One region of the Bacillus sp. GW823-FHT06A11 genome, then DNA from elsewhere that is predicted to be linked to it. Evidence: riboswitches for the same ligand, from Rfam matches in the RefSeq annotation. Region 1 holds a riboswitch; each other region holds the start of a gene.
The links. Region 1 has a riboswitch for S-adenosylmethionine ahead of AC1Q8L_RS25230 (cyclase family protein). Riboswitches for the same ligand answer to the same signal wherever they lie in the genome.
Positions count from the first base shown of each region.

Region 2: it holds a riboswitch for S-adenosylmethionine, as region 1 does, so the genes downstream of both, mtnW (2,3-diketo-5-methylthiopentyl-1-phosphate enolase) here and AC1Q8L_RS25230 (cyclase family protein) in region 1, are expected to answer to the same signal.
Region 3: it holds a riboswitch for S-adenosylmethionine, as region 1 does, so the genes downstream of both, AC1Q8L_RS27855 (peptide ABC transporter substrate-binding protein) here and AC1Q8L_RS25230 (cyclase family protein) in region 1, are expected to answer to the same signal.
Region 4: it holds a riboswitch for S-adenosylmethionine, as region 1 does, so the genes downstream of both, AC1Q8L_RS19750 (bifunctional O-acetylhomoserine aminocarboxypropyltransferase/cysteine synthase) here and AC1Q8L_RS25230 (cyclase family protein) in region 1, are expected to answer to the same signal.

Region 1 covers NZ_JBXAHS010000007.1:78,105-83,406, forward strand. Annotated here, with positions in the region: gene AC1Q8L_RS25220 (ATP-binding protein) at 1-892, shown strand, start outside; gene AC1Q8L_RS25225 (hypothetical protein) at 1,122-1,502, shown strand; gene AC1Q8L_RS25230 (cyclase family protein) at 1,531-2,163, opposite strand; SAM riboswitch class I at 2,249-2,361, opposite strand; gene AC1Q8L_RS25235 (PRK06851 family protein) at 2,511-3,620, shown strand; gene AC1Q8L_RS25240 (nucleotidyltransferase domain-containing protein) at 3,733-4,515, shown strand; gene AC1Q8L_RS25245 (MFS transporter) at 4,529-5,302, opposite strand, start outside.
Region 2 covers NZ_JBXAHS010000002.1:721,339-726,640, forward strand. Annotated here, with positions in the region: gene AC1Q8L_RS12340 (hypothetical protein) at 1-244, opposite strand, end outside; gene AC1Q8L_RS12345 (1,2-dihydroxy-3-keto-5-methylthiopentene dioxygenase) at 533-1,045, opposite strand; gene AC1Q8L_RS12350 (methylthioribulose 1-phosphate dehydratase) at 1,023-1,661, opposite strand; gene mtnX (2-hydroxy-3-keto-5-methylthiopentenyl-1-phosphate phosphatase) at 1,658-2,317, opposite strand; gene mtnW (2,3-diketo-5-methylthiopentyl-1-phosphate enolase) at 2,314-3,558, opposite strand; SAM riboswitch class I at 3,623-3,728, opposite strand; gene AC1Q8L_RS12365 (pyridoxal phosphate-dependent aminotransferase) at 3,793-4,971, opposite strand; gene AC1Q8L_RS12370 (carbon-nitrogen family hydrolase) at 4,986-5,302, shown strand, end outside.
Region 3 covers NZ_JBXAHS010000010.1:33,813-39,114, forward strand. Annotated here, with positions in the region: gene AC1Q8L_RS27850 (peptide ABC transporter substrate-binding protein) at 1-756, opposite strand, end outside; gene AC1Q8L_RS27855 (peptide ABC transporter substrate-binding protein) at 1,161-2,801, opposite strand; SAM riboswitch class I at 2,934-3,038, opposite strand; gene AC1Q8L_RS27860 (aldo/keto reductase) at 3,191-4,024, opposite strand; gene proC (pyrroline-5-carboxylate reductase) at 4,026-4,829, opposite strand; gene pnuC (nicotinamide riboside transporter PnuC) at 5,016-5,302, shown strand, end outside.
Region 4 covers NZ_JBXAHS010000004.1:94,633-99,934, forward strand. Annotated here, with positions in the region: gene AC1Q8L_RS19730 (FMN-dependent NADH-azoreductase) at 1-23, shown strand, start outside; gene AC1Q8L_RS19735 (transcriptional regulator YeiL) at 86-757, opposite strand; gene AC1Q8L_RS19740 (YjjG family noncanonical pyrimidine nucleotidase) at 865-1,560, shown strand; gene AC1Q8L_RS19745 (chloride channel protein) at 1,606-2,835, opposite strand; SAM riboswitch class I at 3,156-3,260, shown strand; gene AC1Q8L_RS19750 (bifunctional O-acetylhomoserine aminocarboxypropyltransferase/cysteine synthase) at 3,353-4,651, shown strand; gene metA (homoserine O-acetyltransferase MetA) at 4,635-5,302, shown strand, end outside.

The DNA.
Region 1 (5,302 bases):
TATGGTAGAAATGTTATTAATTTTATTTGCCCCAGTTTTCGTGAATAGAAAATACTTTTATTTAGTGTCCTTTAGTGTAATTGGAAAGTACGTATTTTTCACATTGCTATTACAAGATTTAAAAGTGGTAATTCCACTTGTTTTATGTATATTCTATTTCATTATTTCACATTCTTTATTAAAACGATTTCAATCTTATGTAAGAACAGTGGTTGAAATGATGAACAATATGAAAGAGACGGAAAATTTAGCTGTGATTGGGACTATGTCTACAACAATTGCCCATGAAATTCGAAATCCGCTAACAGCGTTAAAAGGGTTTACGCAAATGCAAAAAGAAAGAAATCCAACTGATACGATGAGCTACGACATTATGCTACAAGAAATTGAAAGGGTTAATGGATTTGTTAGTGAATTGATGTTGTTAGGAAAACCAAAGCCAACAAATTATGAAAGGTGTAATATACGAGACATCCTTCTATATGTTGTGCATCTAATGGAAAGTTATGCAACGCAATATAGAGTTAAATGTCATTTACAAGTAGATGGGAATTTACCGGCTATAAACGGTGATGACAAGCAATTAAAACAAGTGTTATTAAATATCATTAAAAATGGAATAGAATCAATGCCAGAGGGTGGAGAAATTCATATTCGTGCATATCAAAAAACGCAAGGACATTTGTGTATTTCTGTTGAAGACCAAGGATTTGGTATAGAGAATGAGAAGTTAGAAAAAATCGGCAAGGCGTTTTACACAACAAAGGAGACTGGCACAGGACTTGGGTTAATGATTACATATAAAATTATTAAGGAACATCAAGGGAGTATCACGATCCAAAGTAGTCTAGGAGTAGGAACGAAAGTAGAAATTTTTCTGCCGACCGTTTAATGTATTGGGAGAAAAGATTTTTCAGAAAAGTGTTCTTGTTGTGTAAATATAAACATTTTATAAAATGTTTCAAGAAGGGTTTTTTTTATAAAATACTTCGTTTATAATGGAGGAAAATATCGACATGAGATTGATTGCTCATGTAACGGTTCAGTAGTGTTATGAAAAGATAAGAAGGGGTGCACGCGCATCCTTTTTTCTATGCAGATATTATGAAAGAGGTGGTATGATGGAATTAACATTAAATTCGACTGTATGTTTACACACGATTCAATTTCGAAAAGAGCAAAAGAATTATATTGTAAAAGATACAATTACAGGAGAAAAATATGAAATGCCGCCACTTTGGATTGATGCATTGGCAATGATGCGTGACGGTTTTTTATTGGGAGAAATTGAGGAGAAATTAAAAGAAGAGTATCCATCCGAAGAAGTGAATATGTTAGCATTCACGAGGCAACTGTTAGAACTAGAACTTGTTGAAATGGTAGATGGAGAAGAGATAGCTTGCACAAAGAAGAAAGAGATAGATTGTTTAGCTTGGGTGCGTCCTCGTGTGGAACAATTCTTTCTTAATTTAAATAGAAAATATAGAAGCAAAGACCAATAGTGGCCTTTGCTTTTTTTATAGGCTGTGTTTAAAAAATAACAGCAAATGCTCTTGCGAAAGCACCGTCACTATTTTTAATTTTTAAAGGTGCTGCTGAGAAAAAGAAACGTTTTGTTTCGATAGCATCTAGATTTGTTAAGTTTTCAATTAAGTAAATATTATTCCCTAGTAATATGTGATGAATCGGTGATGTTTCTGTTGTGACTTCATCAGGAGAAATGAAATCTAAACCGATAGATTTTACTTTTAATCGCACTAGTTCTTTAGCTAATTCTTCAGAAAGATAAAATGCTTCCTTCTCATAAGCCTCTGTATTCCATTTTGTGGATAGATTAGAATGAAAAATAACAATATCACCTTCTTTTATGTCAGTATTATGCAATACTGCCTTAGGTAATTTTCGCTCTTGAATATGTGTTACATCTATAAGAACAGCTTCACCTACAAATTGATCCAGCGGTAATTGATCGATGGTCGTTGCGCCTGAAATAAAATGCGCAGGAGCATCACAATGCGTGCCAACATGAACGACAGAATGAAAATCTGTAACTTGATAGCCTGATTCTTCAACACTTGTAACAGCTTCTAGTTGTATTTTAGGTGTTCCAGGAAATTGAGACATATTATTTTCAAATGTTTGCGATAGATCAATTACTTTCATTTTACATACCTCCAATATATGTTTTTCAAATAATAAAAAGCTCATCCTTCAGTATCAAGAAAGATGAGCTTTACATGCTAGTTGAGTTTTATCTTCCAAAATGCAATGCATTTTGCAGGAATTAGCACCTATTCAGTTTGTATAAACTGAGGTTGCTGGGCTTCAAAGGGCCGGTCCCTCTGCCTCTCTTGATAAAGAAGTATTCAGTTTTTAAAATCGGAATTTTCCGATAGTTAAATTGTAATTCATTTCCTTTTTTCGTGCAATACAAAATAGGTATTCACCCAAATAAAGCTGCTCGCATATTGTAGCTTATGTAAATAGAATGCTGCGAAGGAGTGAGTGCAGTGACAGGAAATGTATTAAATTATTATGCTGGTGGTAATACAGCTAGGGGATTTCACAATTTATACGAAGAGAATTTAAAAGGATTAGACAGATTATTTATCTTAAAGGGTGGCCCAGGAACGGGAAAATCTTCTTTAATAAAGGCAATAGGTCGTGAATGGATTGAAAAAGGATATGATATTGAATTTTTACATTGTTCTTCTGATAATAAATCGGTTGATGGTGTAATTATCCCAAAATTAAAAGTAGGAATTGTTGATGGGACATCGCCGCATGTTATTGAGCCAAAAATGCCAGGAGTTGTTGAAGAGTATATAAATTTAGGAATTGCTTGGGACTCAGATAAACTAAGAAAGCAGAAGTTAGAAATTGAAAGATTTGTTTCAGAAGCAAGCAAAGCTTTTCAGTCTGCTTACGTACGTTTTAAAGAGGCATTGGTTATACATGATGAGTGGGAGAAGATATATATTGATAATATAGATTTTAATAAAGCAAATGAACTAACCAATCAGCTAATCCAGAAATTATTTGCAGATAAAAGCGGGAGACAATCGCTTGTAAAACATCGTTTTTTAGGAGCTGCTACACCGAAAGGAGCAGTTGATTTTGTTCCTAATTTAACAGAAGGGTTACCACATCGTTATTTTATAAAAGGGCGCCCAGGCTCTGGAAAATCAACGATGCTCAAAAAGTTAGCTAAGGCAGCTGAAGAAAAAGGGTTTGAAGTTGAAGTATATCATTGCGGATTTGACCCGAATAGTCTTGATATGGTTATCGTAAGAGAATTAGGATTTGCAATTTTTGATAGCACCGCACCACATGAATATTTTCCAAGTCGCGAGGGTGATGAAATTATTGATATGTATGCCCTTATTGTTACGCCAGGGACGGATGAGAAATATGCGAAGGAAATTCGTGATGTCTCCATTCAATATAAAGCAAAAATGAATGAGGCGATGTCTTTCTTAGCGAAAGCAAAATCGGTTCGTGATAAATTAGAACGAATTTATATTGCTGCTATGGATTTTTCAATAGTAGATGCATATAAAGAGGAGATTCAAAAAGAGTTTGAACGAATTGCTACTACTGTAATCGAAAAGCAACAATAGACGTTTCATTAGGCTGTCAGTAATTTCTGACAGTTTTTTTGGTATGTAGTAAAATTAGTATTGTATTTGTCGAATTTCCAAGGAAATAATCAAAAAATGGAGGTGTTATGCAATGAGAGAGAAAATCGAGTTGGAGTTAGAAAGAATTGAAAAAGAGAATGATGTGAAAATTTTATTTGCGGTAGAATCAGGGAGTCGTGCTTGGGGTTTTCCATCGAAAGATAGCGATTATGATGTTAGGTTTGTTTATATACATCCGGTAGAATGGTATTTATCAATTCATGACAAACGAGATGTAATTGAATATCCAATTAGTGATGATTTAGATATAAGTGGTTGGGATATTAAAAAGGCGTTGCAACTATTCGCGAAGTCGAATCCTGCTTTACTTGAGTGGATTCGATCACCAATTTTTTATTCGAAAAACTCTAATTTTCCAGAACTACTTCAACAGATGAGTGAGAAGAATTTTGATCCAAAAGCAACGATATATCATTATTTACATATGGCGTCGAAAAATTATCGTGAATTTTTGCAAGGTGAGAATGTAAAGCTGAAAAAGTACTTTTATGTATTACGTCCCATTTTAGCTTGTAAGTGGCTAGAAGAGAAAACGACTTTACCTCCTGTAGAATTTGACCGATTGATTACAGAATTATCATTAGAACGTAGCGTATTAGATGAAATTGAAAAGTTGTTAATAAAGAAAAAAGCAGGTACTGAATTAGATGTTGGATTGAAAATTAAGGTGCTAAATCAATTTTTAGAAGAACAAATTCATTACTATCAGGAATATGTAAAAGGAATTGAAAAGGGATCAGGAATCGATATTGAGAGTTTAAATACATTGTTTCGAGATATGTTGTTTGAAGCATATGAAAAAGAGCACAAGTAAGTTTGTGCCCTTTTTATTTTGTAGGAATGAAGAAAACAGATATAGCTGCGATAAGACCTGCAAAGGAGAATAAGTAAAAATTCCATGCTAAGTCATATTGCATTGTCATAATAATACCGACGAGAATTGGGCCAGCAATTGCACCAACTCGGCCAAGCCCCAGTCCCCAGCCTAAGGAGGTAGCTCGGATATGTGATGGGAAGTATTGTGTTACATATGCATTTAATATTTGAGTAATACCGACTGATCCAATACCAGCAAGGCCAATTAAAAGATAAATGATTGTAACAGATGGTTTGATTGTTAATAGTCCGATACATATGGCTGCCATAAGATAAGAGATGCTAATAACAATTTTTGCTCCTATACGATCAGCAATTGCTCCAGCGAATAATGCGCCGATAGCTGCGGTAATATTTAGCATAAGTAGAAATGACAGACTAGACCCAAGAGGATATCCTGCCTGGCGCATCATCTGTGGTAACCAAGTGTTTAAACCGTATATTAAAAACATTCCCATTATATAAGTGATCCAAAAAAGTAGCGTTGCTTTTATGTATTCTTTTGAGAATAAAGTAAAAAATCCATTTTTCTTTCGTATAGTAGATGGGTCTTGATGAGTTTTATCTTTTACATGAAATTCAATTTGAAAACGATTAAGAATTTGGTTCACTTCTTCTTGGCGATTACGTGATAATAAAAATTGAATGGACTCAGGTAAATAGCGAATAATGAAAGGAATGAAGAGTAGTGGAATCATTCCGATACCAAACATAATTCTCCATCC
Region 2 (5,302 bases), on a different contig from region 1:
CCGGGAATGGGATAATTTGTGCGATGTGATTAGGACCAAATTGTTTTGTACGAGCATGGCGTATTATATAAAAAGCACACAGAATTGAAACAGGAATAGCGCCGAATAAACCAAATAATAAAGCGCTTACACAAGATGCGACAAATCCTAAAACACCAATTTCTAACTCTTCCATAATAGCTCCTAAAATAACAGGAAATGCTCCACATGTAACTCCAAGTATAAGTGCGATAAGTAAGCTCATGATTATCCCCCTCTGTTTGCGATATTATTTTCCTTCTTAGTTAATTGTAGTATATCACATTTAAAACAGAATTTTCAGAAAGATTTCAATAAATGTTCAATAAATGTTCAAAAAATACACTTGAAAAATCAAGGCGTTAAATTTGTGATGAAATGGTACTTTTGAGTAAATAAAAAATCAGGCTTATTTCAAAAGTGAAATAAGCCTGTTCCATAGGAGGATGTATATATGTAGAGTGAATAAAAGTTTGGAAAAGGGGATCCAAGTCCTTTTATTCAACTAACTACCTTAATAGATTGGAACCCAGCCTTCAGTTGTTACAAAAATACGAATAGCTACAACTTGACGATCATCTTGCAAGGTAAAATAATGTCTTGCATTTTCTGGAACAGATATTAGATCGCCTGGCTCAAGTTCAACATCAAAGAATTTCCCATCTTTGCCTTCAATAGCGAAAATGCCATGACCACTGACGATAAAGCGGACTTCGTCGTCTGTATGATGATGTTCTTTTTGGAAATTAATTAATAATTCGTCAAGGTTAGGTGTGCTATTTGAAAGTGAAATTACATCATGTGCTTTATAACCTCGACGTGCTGAAACATCAGCGATTTCTTTTGAAAAAACAGCTAATATTTCAGCTTTGTTTTCATCTGTTAAAGAATAATTTTCATTTAAATGAGTAGGAAGTTTAGAAATATTCCATTTCTCATATAAAACGCCTTCCTCTTGTAGAAATTTAGATACTTCCACTTCATTTTCAATACGAGTATTTACTTCATGAATACGAATTTGCGCCATTAGAAACGCCTCCTTGAATTGATAATAGTTTTATATGAAATTGGAATAAAAACTCATAAGCTTCTAATCTCTTCTTTGCATCAAAGCTATCTCGGCCCCATACGGTAATACCGTGGTTACGGATTAATACCGCTCCCGAATCACCTTGTATATGCTTTCGGAAGTTTTCTCCAAGCGTTGGGATATGGGCATGGTTTTCGATAATAGGAATGTGAATTGTTGCCCCTTCTTCCCAAATATCGAGAGCTTTAATAATTTCTTGATTTTGAAGGGTAACTGCATCACTATATAAATTTGTGATGACATTATTATCAGTTGTATGAACATGAAGTACGCACCCGGCATTCGTATTGTTATAAATATGTGTATGCAATATTGTTTCTGCTGAAGGGCGTAATTCAGTCTCTAAAACGGGAACTCCTACATGATCTACTAATAGAAAATCATCTGGAGTGGTTTTTGTTTTATCTTTACCGCTTGCTGTAATGAGAAAAGTAAGTGGCTCATGACTAACTTTTATAGAAATATTACCACTTGTTGCTGGGAACCAATTTCGAGTTGTTAATTCTTTTTTTATCTCGCTTAAGTCATACCATTGACGAAAAAGTTGTTTCATGATTTCACCTCCAACAAATGTTTTAATTCATTTTGAATATCATGGAATGTTTCAAACGGTGTATAAGCAATATAATTCTCTTCACACTTTGTAATAAGGAAGTCACGAGCAAATACTTTATCTGCTTGTTTCGCAGCTTGTAAATCAGTAATTGAATCTCCAATCACAATATGGAAGTCATTCGTATCACTCAATTTACGGATGAGTGATGATTTACATAATCCGCAATGATTTTGACAATGATGATCACAAGGATGAGGCCAATTCACCGTAATGTATTCATTTGAAAAATCTGTTTCATTACAGTAAATTTGCTCTTTTGGAATGAGTCCTTGTAAGAGTGGATAGACGAAGAAATCCATTCCACCTGATATAACGTAAAAAGAAATGTTATTTTCATTTACAAATTGTATAAATTCATGAAAACCATTACGAATTTCAGCAGTTTCTATTAAAAATTGAATAATTTCATCGTGCAGATGAGTAGGTATTAATCGAAATAATTGAGAAACACCTTCTTGAATAGATAGCTCTTGTGATAAAATTCTATTCTTTACTTCTTCAGCTTCTGGTGGTGCGAATTTTTCCATAATGGACATAATGTTATCATTATTTGTAATCGTGCCATCGAAATCACAAAATACTTGAATACTCATAATTTCACCTCATGAGAGGGATTTCCCCATATTTGTAGTGCACTATGCAAATTTATGTCATCTACTTCATGGAGTGGTTTATTTTGCAAAGTAGCATCAATTGCAGTACGGAAAGCTTTACCACCGCCTTGCGCTCCATTTGGATGTCCATGTATCCCGCCGCCAGCATTAATAACAACATCTTTACCGAAATCTCGTACAATAAAGGGAACGAAACCAGGGTGAATACCAGCAGATGGAACAGAAAAGCTCTTCTTGAAAAATGCATCGTCTTCAGTTAAATATTTTGAGATAGCAAGAGCTTCCTCTTTTTCTAGCGCAACACTTCCGTATGGAGATGGGAATAATGAAAAGTCAGCCCCAGCATAGCGTAGTAGCTTTCCGAGTAATAATGGAGATGAAATTCCATATAACTTAGATGCTGAATAAGCACCACTTACAGCAGGGTGTGCCATAATAGGAACTGGGATTTCATCATCTTCTGCAAGTGATTGCAGTACATCTAGTCCGTAAGCAAATACGTTAAATAATAGAATATCAGCTCCAGCTTGCACTGCACGTTTCGCATTTTCTTTTAAATCAAAAGTTCGTCCTGTTAAATTTACGGCATATAACGTTTTATGTCCGTATGTTTCATATACGGATTGTAAAACTTCTTTTCCAGATACAATGCGTTTCGTAAGTGGTGTTAATGCATTTTCAAATAATATTTCATCATCTTTTACTATATCTACACCACCACTTGCTTGATCACGTAATTGCGTTTTTAAATACCCAATATTTCGTCCAATCATTCCTTTAAAAATACTCATTAAAAGGGGACGATCATGCACTTGTAAAAGGTTTCGAATCCCATCTATCCCGAATTTTGGACCAGGAAAATGTTCTTTCAATTCTTCTGAAAAAGTTAAGTCAATTAATTTTACTTCGCCATCAAGGGATAGCTTTCCAAATGTAGTCGTTAAAATTGCTGGTAAATCTGGACTGAAGTTTAATAACGGATATTCGATTTTAATAATTCCGCGTTCTACTTTTTTACGTAAATACGAATTCGTATGTTCATGTTCAGCTAATTCCTCAATATGAATGACGTTGCCTTTATGTTGCTTTAATTGTTCTTGCAATAATTGTGGCAAATGAGTCCAAGAGCCAATTGTTAAACCAAGAGCAATTTGCTCAGCTTTTTTTTCTAAGTTATGTGAATCATCATGGATTAAATACGTCGCTATAATTCCGCTCATTGTTATAACCTCCTAGTTAAATAAAAAAACCTCTCAGCTAAGGAGAGGTTTTTTTACAACCAGCTCCTTATCTGTCAGCATAATGCTGCGAGAATTAGCACCGTGTCTACGATTGTAGATCGGTTGCCGGGTTTCGTCGGGCTCGTCCCTCCACCTGCTCTTGATAAGAAGTATTTAGAAATGTTTAAATTTTTAAGATAACTGAATTTTGTCAGATATTTTTCATGTTGTCAATTACTTTTTGAAAAAATTTAATTTATCAATTCGATTAATGGCTTCTCGTAATCTATCTTCTGTATGCAAGAGACCAACACGGACATACCCTTCGCCATGTTCACCAAATCCAACACCAGGAGCAACTGCAACGTGTGCTTTTTCTAGTAAAATATCAGAAAATTGCTCGGATGTATAACCTTCTGGTACAGGAAGCCATGCAAAGAATGATCCGGTTGGAATGTCTACATTCCAACCAATTGAGTGACAAGCTGAAATAAGAGCGTTTCTCCGAGATTCGTAACTATTTACAAGATCTACTACACAAGACTGTGAACTTAATAGTGCTTCGCGAGCAGCATCTTGAATTGCACCAAAAATACTAACATACATATGATCTTGCAATAGGTTAATGGTTTCGATGACACTTTCATTTCCAACTGCAAAAGCAATACGCCAGCCAGCCATATTGAAAGTTTTTGATAACGTGTAAATTTCAATTCCTATATCTTTCGAACCATCTGCTTGCAAGAAACTAACAGGTTTTTGACCATCAAATCCGATAGCACCGTAAGCGAAATCGTGAACAACTAATATATTATGTTTATTAGCAAAATGAATGGTTGTATCAAAAAAATCTTTTGATGCAGTAGCACCTGTAGGGTTATTTGGATAGTTTAAAAACATTAACTTTGCCCGTTCAGCGATAGAGTCGTCAATTTTTTTATAATCCGGTAAAAAATGATTTTCTGCAATAAGCGGCATGGTTTCAAAGTGTGCCTTTGCTAAGGCAACCCCAGATAAATAATCTGGATAGCCTGGATCCGGAACGAGAATTGTATCACCAGGATTTGTAAAACAAATTGGTAATTCTACTAGTCCAGCCTTCCCACCAAACAAAATAGCAACTTCAGTTTTTGGGTTTAATTCGACGCCGTATTCACGTTTATAGAATGTAGTCACGGCTTCCTTTAAGCTTTCATGTCCGCGAAATGGCGGATATTTATGATGAATGGTCTTTTCGGCAGCATCTTGTAAAGCTTTTACGATATGCTGCGGTGTTGGTTGATCTGGATTACCTTGACCTAGATTAATAACATCGTGACCAGCTGCAACGACTTTGTTAACTTTTGCAACAAGTGAAGCGAAAAATTGTGTTGGCAATGATGTTACTATCTCAGAAGGTTGAAATAATTTCATACTTTCCACCTCTTTTGAAAGTTGTTACAATTCTAGTGACAAATGATATAATCTTTCCAGTATTTTGTAAAGAAAAAAATAAGAATGGGGCTGAAAAAATGAAAGTCGCATGTATTCAAATGGATATTGTTTTTGGAGATGTAGAAAAAAATATTGAGAATGCTAAAAATAAAATAAGCGAAGCTATGAAGGAAAGGCCAGATGTTATCGTCTTACCAGAACTATGGACAACAGGATATGATTTAACGAGACTTTCTGAAATTGCAGATAGGGATGGAGTGGAAACGAAAGAAAAGTTAATAGAATGGGCGAAGCAATATGATGTACATAT
Region 3 (5,302 bases), on a different contig from region 1:
ATTGAAGTTGATTTCTTCTAATTTTACCGTTTTAGCATCCCAATAGTTAGGATTTTTCTTCAATTGGAAACTTTGTTCGTGTTTCCAGTTATCTAATGTGAAAGCACCGTTGTAAATTAAATGATTTGTTTCTAAACCGTATTTATCGCCCTGAGACTTTAAGTACTCTTCATTAATTGGCAAGAATGTTGAGAATGTCGTTAAGCTTAAGAAGTAAGGAACAGGACGGTCTAGTTGTACTTCTAACGTTTTGTCATCAACAGCTTTGACCCCTAGTTGATCAATTGGTAATTGTTTTTGGTTTATTTGTTTCGCATTCTGTACATCGAAGAATAAGAATGCGTATTCAGCTGCTGTATCAGGATTTACGGCACGTTGCCAAGCAAAGACGAAGTCCTTTGCTGTAACAGGAGTACCGTTTGACCATTTTGAATCACGCAGATGGAATGTATATTTTGTTTTATCGGGACTAATGTCAACCGACTCAGCAACACCAGGAATCGGTTTATTATCTTCTCCCATTGCATATAAACCTTCAAAAACATTGCGCATTACATTCATGGATTCCCCATCCGTTGCTTTTGCAACATCCATTGTTGGAATTTCTGAAGCGAATGATAAGTTAATTGCTTGTTTATCAGGTACTTTATCGTTTGCTTTCGCTCCGCCTGCATTATCTTTATTTCCCCCGCAAGCAGTTAGTAATAGACTTGCCCCTAAAACAGATGCAACAACAGGTACAACTTTTTTCTTCATTGTTCGTTCCTCCCTAAATGTGTTGTTCGTAACGTCATAATGTCCATGTCTTGAAGTAGCTATAGAAGGAGATAGAACCTATTATAAATATTTGTTTATAGGTAATCAGGTGTTCTATATGTATATACATGTCGAGCTATAATCTATCGTTATATGTTTCAACTTAGTAGACATTATATTTTGATGGTGAAATATTTTGTTTCTTTGATTATTTAGAATATTAACACTGGAAAGAACTATATGTCAATAATAAAAATAGAATGTTAATTTCTTGGAATAATATATTAAAAAAGTAGATTCTCTTGTGTGAGAGAACCTGCTTTTAATATATTTTGCTAAAAAAACAATTGGTGTGGGCTAATAATAAGTGGGGATGAAGAACCCCCACTTATTACGGTTTTACTTTATTTTTCAATTTTTGCCCACTTGAAGTTTAATTGACCCGCAAAGTCTACTTGCACAATTCCTTTCACATAAGAACGTTCTAAATAAGATTCGCCTTTTTGGTAAAGAGGAGCGATAACAGAGTCTTTAAATAATATTTTCTCGGATTCTAGTAATGCTTCCCAGCGAGCTTTTTCATCACCAGCTAAAGTTGTTTTCACTTTTGCTATTGTTTCATCGAATTCCTTATTAGAGTAATGATCTAAGTTATAAGGGTTATTCGTTGTAAATAGCTCAAGGAATGTAATTGGATCCGCAAAGTCAGGGCTCCAGCCGTCAATTCCGATTTCGTAGTCACCTTTTAATAAAAGCGAAACTTGTTGCTTACGCGGTTGCGGTTTTATATTTACTGTTAATCCATCTAGATTCTTTTCTAGTTGCCCTTTTAAGAATTCACCAGTTTTCTTATCAAGGTCAGCATCACTCGTTAATAATTCTAATGTTATCTTTTCAGAACCAAGCTCTTGTTTAGCTTTTTTCCATAATTCTTGTGCAGATTTTGTATCAACTTTTGTTAAATCGCCGTTTACAGTACGGAAGTCTTTTCCTTCAGGTCCTTTTGCAAAGTTTTTTGGAACGAGACCAAATGTTGGTGTAGAGCCATCATTTAATAACGTATTTACAAAGGATTTTCTATCAATTGTTTGATCGATTGCTTGGCGTGCAGAAACGTTTTGAAGTACTTTGTTGTGTTGATTCATGCGTAAAAATTGTACGCCTACATTTGGACGTTCTTTAAAGTTAGCATCTTTTTTATATTTATCAACGAAGTCAGATGTTAGTTTTATACGATCTAATTGTTTTGACTCGAATAAATTTACTTCTGTTGATTTTTCTTTTACGACGTTAAAATTGATTTCTTCTAGTTTGACAGTATCTTTATCCCAATAAGTAGGGTTCTTCTTAAATTTAAAGCTTTGTTCGTGCTTCCAATCGCTTAGTGTAAAAGCTCCATTGTACAAGATTGTATTATCTTCTAAAGCGTACTTATCACCTTGTGCTTTAAAGAATTCCTCGTTAATTGGTAGAAATGTTGGGAACGCTGTTAAGCTAATAAAATACGGAACAGGACGCTCCAATTCTACCTCAAACGTATGGTCATCAACTGCTTTTACACCAAGTTGGTCGGCTGGAAGTTCTTTGTTGTTAATTTTTGTTGCATTTTTAATATCAAAGAATAGAAATGCATATTCAGAGGCTGTTGCTGGATCTACGGCACGTTGCCAAGCGAACACAAAATCTTTCGCTGTAACAGGAGTGCCGTTTGACCATTTTGAATCTCGCAAATGGAATGTGTATTTCGTTTTATCGCCACTTACTTCATGAGATTTTGCAACACCAGGAACAGGTTTGTTACCTTCACCAAGATTATACAAACCTTCAAATACGTTTCTCATTACTTGACCAGAATCAGTATCTGTAGCACGAGCCGTATCCATTGTTCGTATTTCAGTAGGTGAAGATAAGTTTAAAACCTGTTTACTAGGTGCCTCGTCTTTTGCATTTGCTCCGCTTGCTTCGTTTTTATAACTACCGCAACCAGTTAATAAAATACTTACTCCTACAACTGATGCAATACCGGGTACAAACTTCTTTTTCATTTGATTTTCCTCCTAAATAATTAAGTTTGGATGATGATGAGGGAAATGAAAAATAAAAAATCCCTCTTTTCATATTGAGAAAGAGGGATTTTTACGTACAAGTTATGCACCCGTATATAAACGAAGTCCCTCATTCTATCTTTCAAGCATAAAGCTTGCAGGAAGTGGCACAGTATTCAAAATGAACCTGCTGCCGAGGTTTCAAAGGGCCAGTCCCTCCACCTCTCTTGATACAATGAGTAAACGAATAAATTTTATTAATTTTTGTGTTTCTTTGATAATTCAAAATCTTACACCTTGAATAATGAAGTGTCAACCAAATGGAATATAGTTTAAATTTTCAGTTTTCTTAAACAGAAAAACCACTGCATATGGCAGTGGTTTTTCTACTAGAAGTTAAAGTTATCTGGATCTGGACCAACGCGACGATCTTCATTTAAAGCTTGAATTGCTTTCATATCATCAGCACTTAATTCAAAGTCGAAGATGTTTGCATTTTCAATAATGCGATGTTCTTTAATTGATTTAGGGATTGTTACAACTTCGTTTTGTAAATCCCAGCGTAAAATAATTTGCGCAGTTGATTTATTATATTTTGTCGCAATTTCTTGTAACGTTGGATTATCTAGTAGTTGTCCTTGCATTAATGGTGACCAAGCTTCAAGCTGGATAGTATGTTCTTTACAGAATGCATGTAGCTCTTCTTGTGCTAAACGTGGGTGGTATTCCACTTGGTTGACCATTGGCTTAATTTCAGCAATTTCAAATACGTCTTGTAAGTGGTGAATGTGGAAATTACTCACGCCGATAGCGCGAACACGGCCATCTTTATAAAGTTTTTCTAATGCTTTCCATGATTCAGTATATTTCCCTTTTACAGGCCAATGTACTAAATATAAATCTAAATATTCTAGACCTAATTTCTCTAATGTAGTTTCAAATGCTTGAAGTGTTGTTTCATATCCTTGATCGCTATTCCATACTTTTGAGGTAATAAATAATTCTTCACGTGAAACACCGGATTCACGAATCGCTTGTCCAACGCCTTCTTCATTTTGATAGATTGCTGCAGTATCGATGCTGCGGTAGCCATTTTTAATTGCTGCTTTTACAGAATCAATTACTTCTGAACCATCTTCTACTTTAAAAACACCTAAACCAAACCAAGGCATTTTTACACCGTTATGTAATGTTGTATAGTCTTTTAAACTTGTTAAAATCATATTATTTCCCCCTAGCTTTTTTGTTTGTTGCTTCTACTGCTTTTTGAATTGCCTCTGAAAAATTATATTCGTATAAAGTTTTGAGACCCTCAGCTGTGGAACCACCTGGCGTTGTTACTTGTTCGCGGAGGTTAGCTGGATTTTGCGTTTGCTCGAGCATAGAAGCAGAGCCAGAAATCATTTGAATGACAAGATGTTTTGCGGTTTCTTCATCGACTCCATAACTTTTTGTTGCTTCAATTAAGCTTTCAGCAAAGTAATAAAGGAAGGCTGGTGCACTTCCAGTAACTGCAGTAAGCTGATGAACTTCTTCCTCAGTACAAAGTTGCGAAGTACCAATACCTCTTAAAAGCAGTTGCAGGGTTTCTTGATGCATCTCGGTTACTGATTGTCCCGTTGTATATAAGGAGATAGACTTTCCAATTTCAGCAGCTGTATTAGGCATAATCCAAGCAACAGGTGTGCCTTTTGGGAGTCTAGCTTCTAAATAAGATGGTCCAATGCCAGCTGCTACTGTTACGACAAGTTGATTTGATATTAACGGAGATAGCTCAGCTAATAATTCTTCATGAGCAGAAGGTGGCATTGCTAAAACAACCGTATCAACAGATGTAATATGCTGCTTCCAATCCGTTGTAATAGACACATTATATCGCCTTTGTAATTGTTCTAACTTTTCTACGTTGCTTCGGTTAGAGATGATAATTTCTTCGATGTACTCTTTGCTTGTTTTAAGTAATCCGGAAAATATAGCTTCTGCCATACGACCAGCACCAATAAATAAAATTCGATGTTTGTTAGGCATATCCTTTATTCCTTTCTAGTAGAGATATGTTATAAAAACGATATCATCTTTAAGAGAATTTTGTAAAAAGAAAAGACTTACCGTAGATGGAATAGATAATGAGAAGGTGGAAATTCGTGGTAAAGGAAAGGGCTATTCCTTATACTGGTGATAGGGAATTTATTACACATCTGGGGAGAGATAAATATGGTTAGAAGTCCACTTTTTTTACTTGTTTCTAGTATTATTTGTGTATTAGTTGGATTGTATATTCAATCGAGTTATATTGAAATTTTCGCATCAATTATGGGGATCATTAATGTTTGGTTATTAGCGAGAGAAAAAGTATCCAACTTTTTATTTGGCATGATTACTGTTGCGGTATTTTTATACATTTTTATTACACAAGGTTTATATGCAATGGCAGTATTAGCCGCTTTTCAATTTATATTTAATGTATATGGTTGGTATTATTGGATTGCACGAAGTGGGGA
Region 4 (5,302 bases), on a different contig from region 1:
CTAAAGTAGCAAGTAAATTTTAATTAAAATTATAATCGTCACTCGAAAAAGCAGCATTAACATGTAAACGTTAATGCTGCTTTTTTTATATTTTTAGTTCATCAGCAAGTTTTTTTAATTGAATTCGATCTCGTATGTAATAGGTTCTTCCGTCTTTTTTTAAGTAATTTTGTTGGCAAAACTGATTTAATACATATAAAAGATGACGGTAGCTGATATTTAAATATTCCGAGGCCTCAGTATGCTTTTCTATATAACAATTATTTTGTTCTGTTAATAAAATAAAAGCAGCTAATCGATTTTCAAAAGGATAACTATAGTTTTTTGCGTAATTTTCAGTGCGAGTAATTGTCTTTTCTCCAATAAATTTGCATAAGTGCTGTAAAAACGTTGCATCTTGTAATAAAAGTTGCTGACAATCTTTAAGAGGAAGTGCCAAACAAACACAATCTTCTAGTACTTCAACGGACTTAGTAATATTTTCTACTCCTATTAATCCTAATTCCCCTATAAAAGATGGTGCTTGAATAAAATTAATTAATGAAACCTTCCCGTTTTTATGACTCATATATATTTTTGCCTTCCCAGAAATTAAGTAATAGAGATAAGGGAGAGTATTTCCTTCGCTACATATCATCTCTTTCGTTTGAAAAGAATGTAGCTCTACATATGGCAAGACATGAAATGAAAATAGGGTATGGAATTGATGGATTTGCATGTATTGATAAATTTCTTCCTCATTTTTGCTGATTTTCATATTTTCACCTCTATTTATAGTATGAGATATCTCCTATTATCTTTACAAGAAGGAATGATACGATTTATGTAAATTTGTTTTTGTAGAAAAGAGAGTGTGATGAGTTTATGAAAAAATATAAAACATTGCTATTTGATGTAGATGATACATTATTAGATTTCCAAAAGGCTGAAAAAGTGGCTTTACGGGTGCTTTTTGAAGAGAAGGGAATCCCTTTAACAGACGAGATAGAGGCTCGTTATAAAAAAATAAATAAAGGTCTTTGGGATGCTTTTGAAAAAGGGGAACTATCACGCAATGAAGTTGTAAATACACGATTCTCTCTGTTGTTTAAAGAGTATGGAGAAGAAGTAGATGGAATATTATTCGAAAATAATTACCGTAACTACTTAGAAGAAGGAAATCAACTCATGCAAGGTGCGTTTGAATTTATAAATCAAATTCAAGGGGAGTATGAGTTGTATATAGTGACAAATGGTGTTTCTAAGACGCAAGATAAACGTTTGCGTAATGCAGGGTTACATTCATTGTTTAAAGATGTTTTTGTTTCGGAAGATACAGGTTTTCAAAAGCCGATGAAAGAGTATTTTGATTATGTTTTTGAACGGATTCCTAACTTTGCACCTGAAGAAGGGCTGATTATTGGGGATTCATTAAGCGCGGATATTAAAGGTGGATATGTAGCGGGAATTGATACTTGTTGGTTTAATCCAGAAAGGAAGTTAAATGATAGTGGGATTATACCGACATATGAAGTGCATAATTTTGAGGAGTTAGAAGCGTTATTAAAGCAGCATGTGTAATAAAAAAATAGACAGTGGAGCTTTCGTCTCCAATGTCTATTTTTGTTAATTTGTATTTTCGTTATGTTTTGGGAGTGGAAAGGCATTCCCGATAGCAGCTGCACCAAGCATTGGCAATAGTAAATTAAGCGGGAAAAACATAAGTAATAGTAATGTTATAGCTATTGGCTTTCGTAACGCATAGCTCGAAATTGCTGTCGTTACGATAGCAACGGATGCTACTGGATCTATAGGAAGAATAGATGCTATAGCGTATCCAATACTTGATCCGGAAAATATAATTGGGAATATATGTCCACCCCGCCACCCTGTGTTCAAACAAACGGCAGTAATACACAACTTTAAAATCCCTGAAAGAAGTAGTATCCAAAAAGATAAATGGCTCCATTCAACAACTAACTCTTTTAATTGATGTTCCCCTGAAAATAATGTGTACGGAAGAAAAGTTCCTGCAATTCCTAATAAAATGCCACCGATAATTCCGAGTGTCAGCTTGTATTCCCTAAAAGGGTGAATTAACTTCTCTAATGTGAATTCTAACTTGAAATAAAAGAAACCAACTATAGCACCTATACTAGCAAGTGGAAGAAATGCGATCCATTCATTGAAAGAAAGTGCACCTTCCCCGAAATCAACAATAAAGGATCCACGATTATCGAGTTTACTCAGTAGTAAATAAACAGAAAAACCTGCGAAAGTAGTAGCTAAGTATACAATTGCCTTTTTTCCTTTAGAAAAAGCAGCAATTTGTTCCCCCTCATTTTCATTCGGTGCTAAATAACCGAATAATGGTGCGTTAAAAATGACACTTAAAGTAGCGCCAATTCCAATCTCGGTTAGCTCATTCATACCCTTTAAGGCAAATTTAAAGCGATCCCCTACCCATGTGCACAGTCCGCCTATAATTCCAACTAGTGCGGCTTCTGGACCAAGACTAGCTCCGAAAATTAAAACAATAATCGCTGTTAAAGTAGCCTGATGGACAAAGCGATATTCGATTCGACCAGTTTTTTTATATTCAGTCATCACTTCAGGCATAAGGCGTGGATATATACCGAAATATTTTTGTGATAGACCAACGAGGACCCCGCCAATTATTGTTACGCAAAGGGTGTAATAAGAGGGATAAGAGAGAACTTCAGGCAGGTATCTCCAAATAAAGTGGATTCCAATATTTATTGTGACTAAAAATAACCAGACTGTAGCTCCTACTATAGATCCTAGAAGAATGCCATATAGAGCAAGTATGTACTGCATATCTTTTTTATTTGTCATGTTATACCTCCGTTATGTAAATCTCAGTAGGGAAAAAGTGAAATATACTAGTGGAAAATGGATTGAATATATATAGTATCTTTTTGAGAGGACCGCCTATTCAACATATAGGCTGAATTTTAGAGAATTTGAATTTATAGGTTAAATTACTTATTTAATTTTATAGACTGATTTGAGTTTTTTAAAGGTCTTTTTTGAAATAGACTAGAATATATTTCTTTTGTTGCTTTATATGAAACTGTTAACATTTATTTTAGAACATTCAGAAAAACTGTTTGACATTAGGAAATTATTGCTATAAAATCAACGGTAATTGCATAGTCTTATCAAGAAAAGGTGGAGGGACAGGCCCGATGAAACCTTGGCAACAGCCGTATAACGGAATTGTGCCAAATCCTGCAGGTAGTAATCCTGAGAGATAAGAAAGAGCCTTTAGAGCGTGTTTTCAAACTGCTCCTTTCTTGTTTTCAGGAAGGGGGCAGTTTTTTATTTTGTATAAAAGAAAGGAGAATGAGAGATGGGAGAATCATGGGGAAAAGGAACGATTTGTGTGCAAGGTGGCTATACGCCAAAGAATGGTGAACCACGTGTTTTACCACTTTATCAAAGCACAACGTATAAATACGATACTTCGGATGATTTAGCAGCTCTATTTAACTTAGAGGCAGAAGGATATATTTATACGCGTATTGGAAACCCTACTCTAGCCGCATTTGAGCAGAAGTTATCAGATTTAGAAGGCGGTGTAGGAGCTGTTGCAACGGCTTCTGGGCAAGCAGCTATTATGCTCGCAGTTTTAAATATTTGTAGTAGTGGGGATCATTTACTTTGCTCTTCAACTGTTTACGGGGGAACGTTTAATTTATTTGGGGTGAGTTTACGTAAGCTTGGCATTGATGTTACGTTCTTTAATCCAAATTTAACGGCAGATGAAATTACGGCACTTGCTAACGATAAGACGAAACTTATCTATGCAGAATCATTAGGAAATCCAGCGATGAATGTTTTAAATTTCAAAGAATTTTCAGCTGCCGCTAAAGAATTAGAGGTACCTTTTATCGTTGATAATACATTAGCAACTCCTTATTTATGCCAAGCGTTTGAATATGGGGCAAATATTATTGTTCATTCTACGACTAAATATATCGATGGGCATGCGAGCTCTTTAGGCGGTATTGTAATTGACGGTGGAAACTTTGATTGGACAAATGGAAAATATCCTGAGCTTGTTGAACCAGATCCAAGTTATCACGGTGTAAGTTACGTTCAAAACTTTGGTGCAGCAGCATATATTGTGAAAGCACGTGTTCAACTATTAAGAGATTATGGAAATTGTATGAGCCCATTCAATGCATATATTAGCAATATTGGCTTAGAGACTTTGCATTTACGAATGGAGCGTCATAGCGAAAATGCTCTGGCAGTTGCTAAGTGGCTTGCTAATCATGAACGTATTGAATGGGTGAATTATCCGGGATTAGATAGTAATGAAAATTACTCGTTAGCACAAAAGTATTTGAAAAAAGGTGCTAGTGGGGTTTTAACATTTGGTATTAAAGGGGGATTAGAAGCAGCAAAAGAATTTATCGCAAATGTAAAACTAGCAACTCTTGTAACGCACGTAGCTGATGCACGAACTTGCGTTATACATCCCGCTAGTACGACGCATAGACAATTAAATGCTGAAGATCAGCGTTTAGCTGGTGTTACATCTGATTTAATTCGTTTATCGGTTGGTATAGAAGATGTTTCTGATATTATTGCAGATTTGGAAGCAGCTCTAGTTGGAGGCAAAACACATGCCGATCATAATTGATAAAGATTTACCGGCTCGCAAAGTGTTGCAAAAAGAAAATATTTTTGTAATGACGAAGGAGCGAGCAGAAACACAAGATATACGCGCTTTGAAAATTGCTATATTAAATTTAATGCCAACGAAGCAAGATACAGAGGCACAATTACTTCGCTTAATTGGAAACACACCGTTGCAATTAGATGTTCATTTACTTCATATGGAATCACATCTGTCTCGTAATGTAGCGCAGAACCATTTAACGAGCTTTTATAAAACGTTTCGTGATATTGAAAATGAAAAATTTGATGGGCTCATTATTACAGGAGCACCAGTTGAAACTCTTTCTTTTGAAGAAGTAGATTATTGGGAAGAGCTTAAACGTATTATGGAGTATTCAAAAACGAATGTAACATCTACGCTCCATATTTGCTGGGGGGCACAGGCTGGTTTGTACTATCATTATGGTGTTCCAAAGTATCCCCTTAAGGAAAAAATGTTCGGTGTATTTGAACATGAGGTTTGCGAGCAACATGTGAAATTGTTACAAGGATTTGATGAATTGTTTTTTGCTCCGCATTCTCGTCATACAGAAGTACGAGAGAATGATATTAGAGAAGTGAAAGAATTAACATTGTTAGCAAACTCTGAAGAAGCAGGTGTTCACCTTGTTAT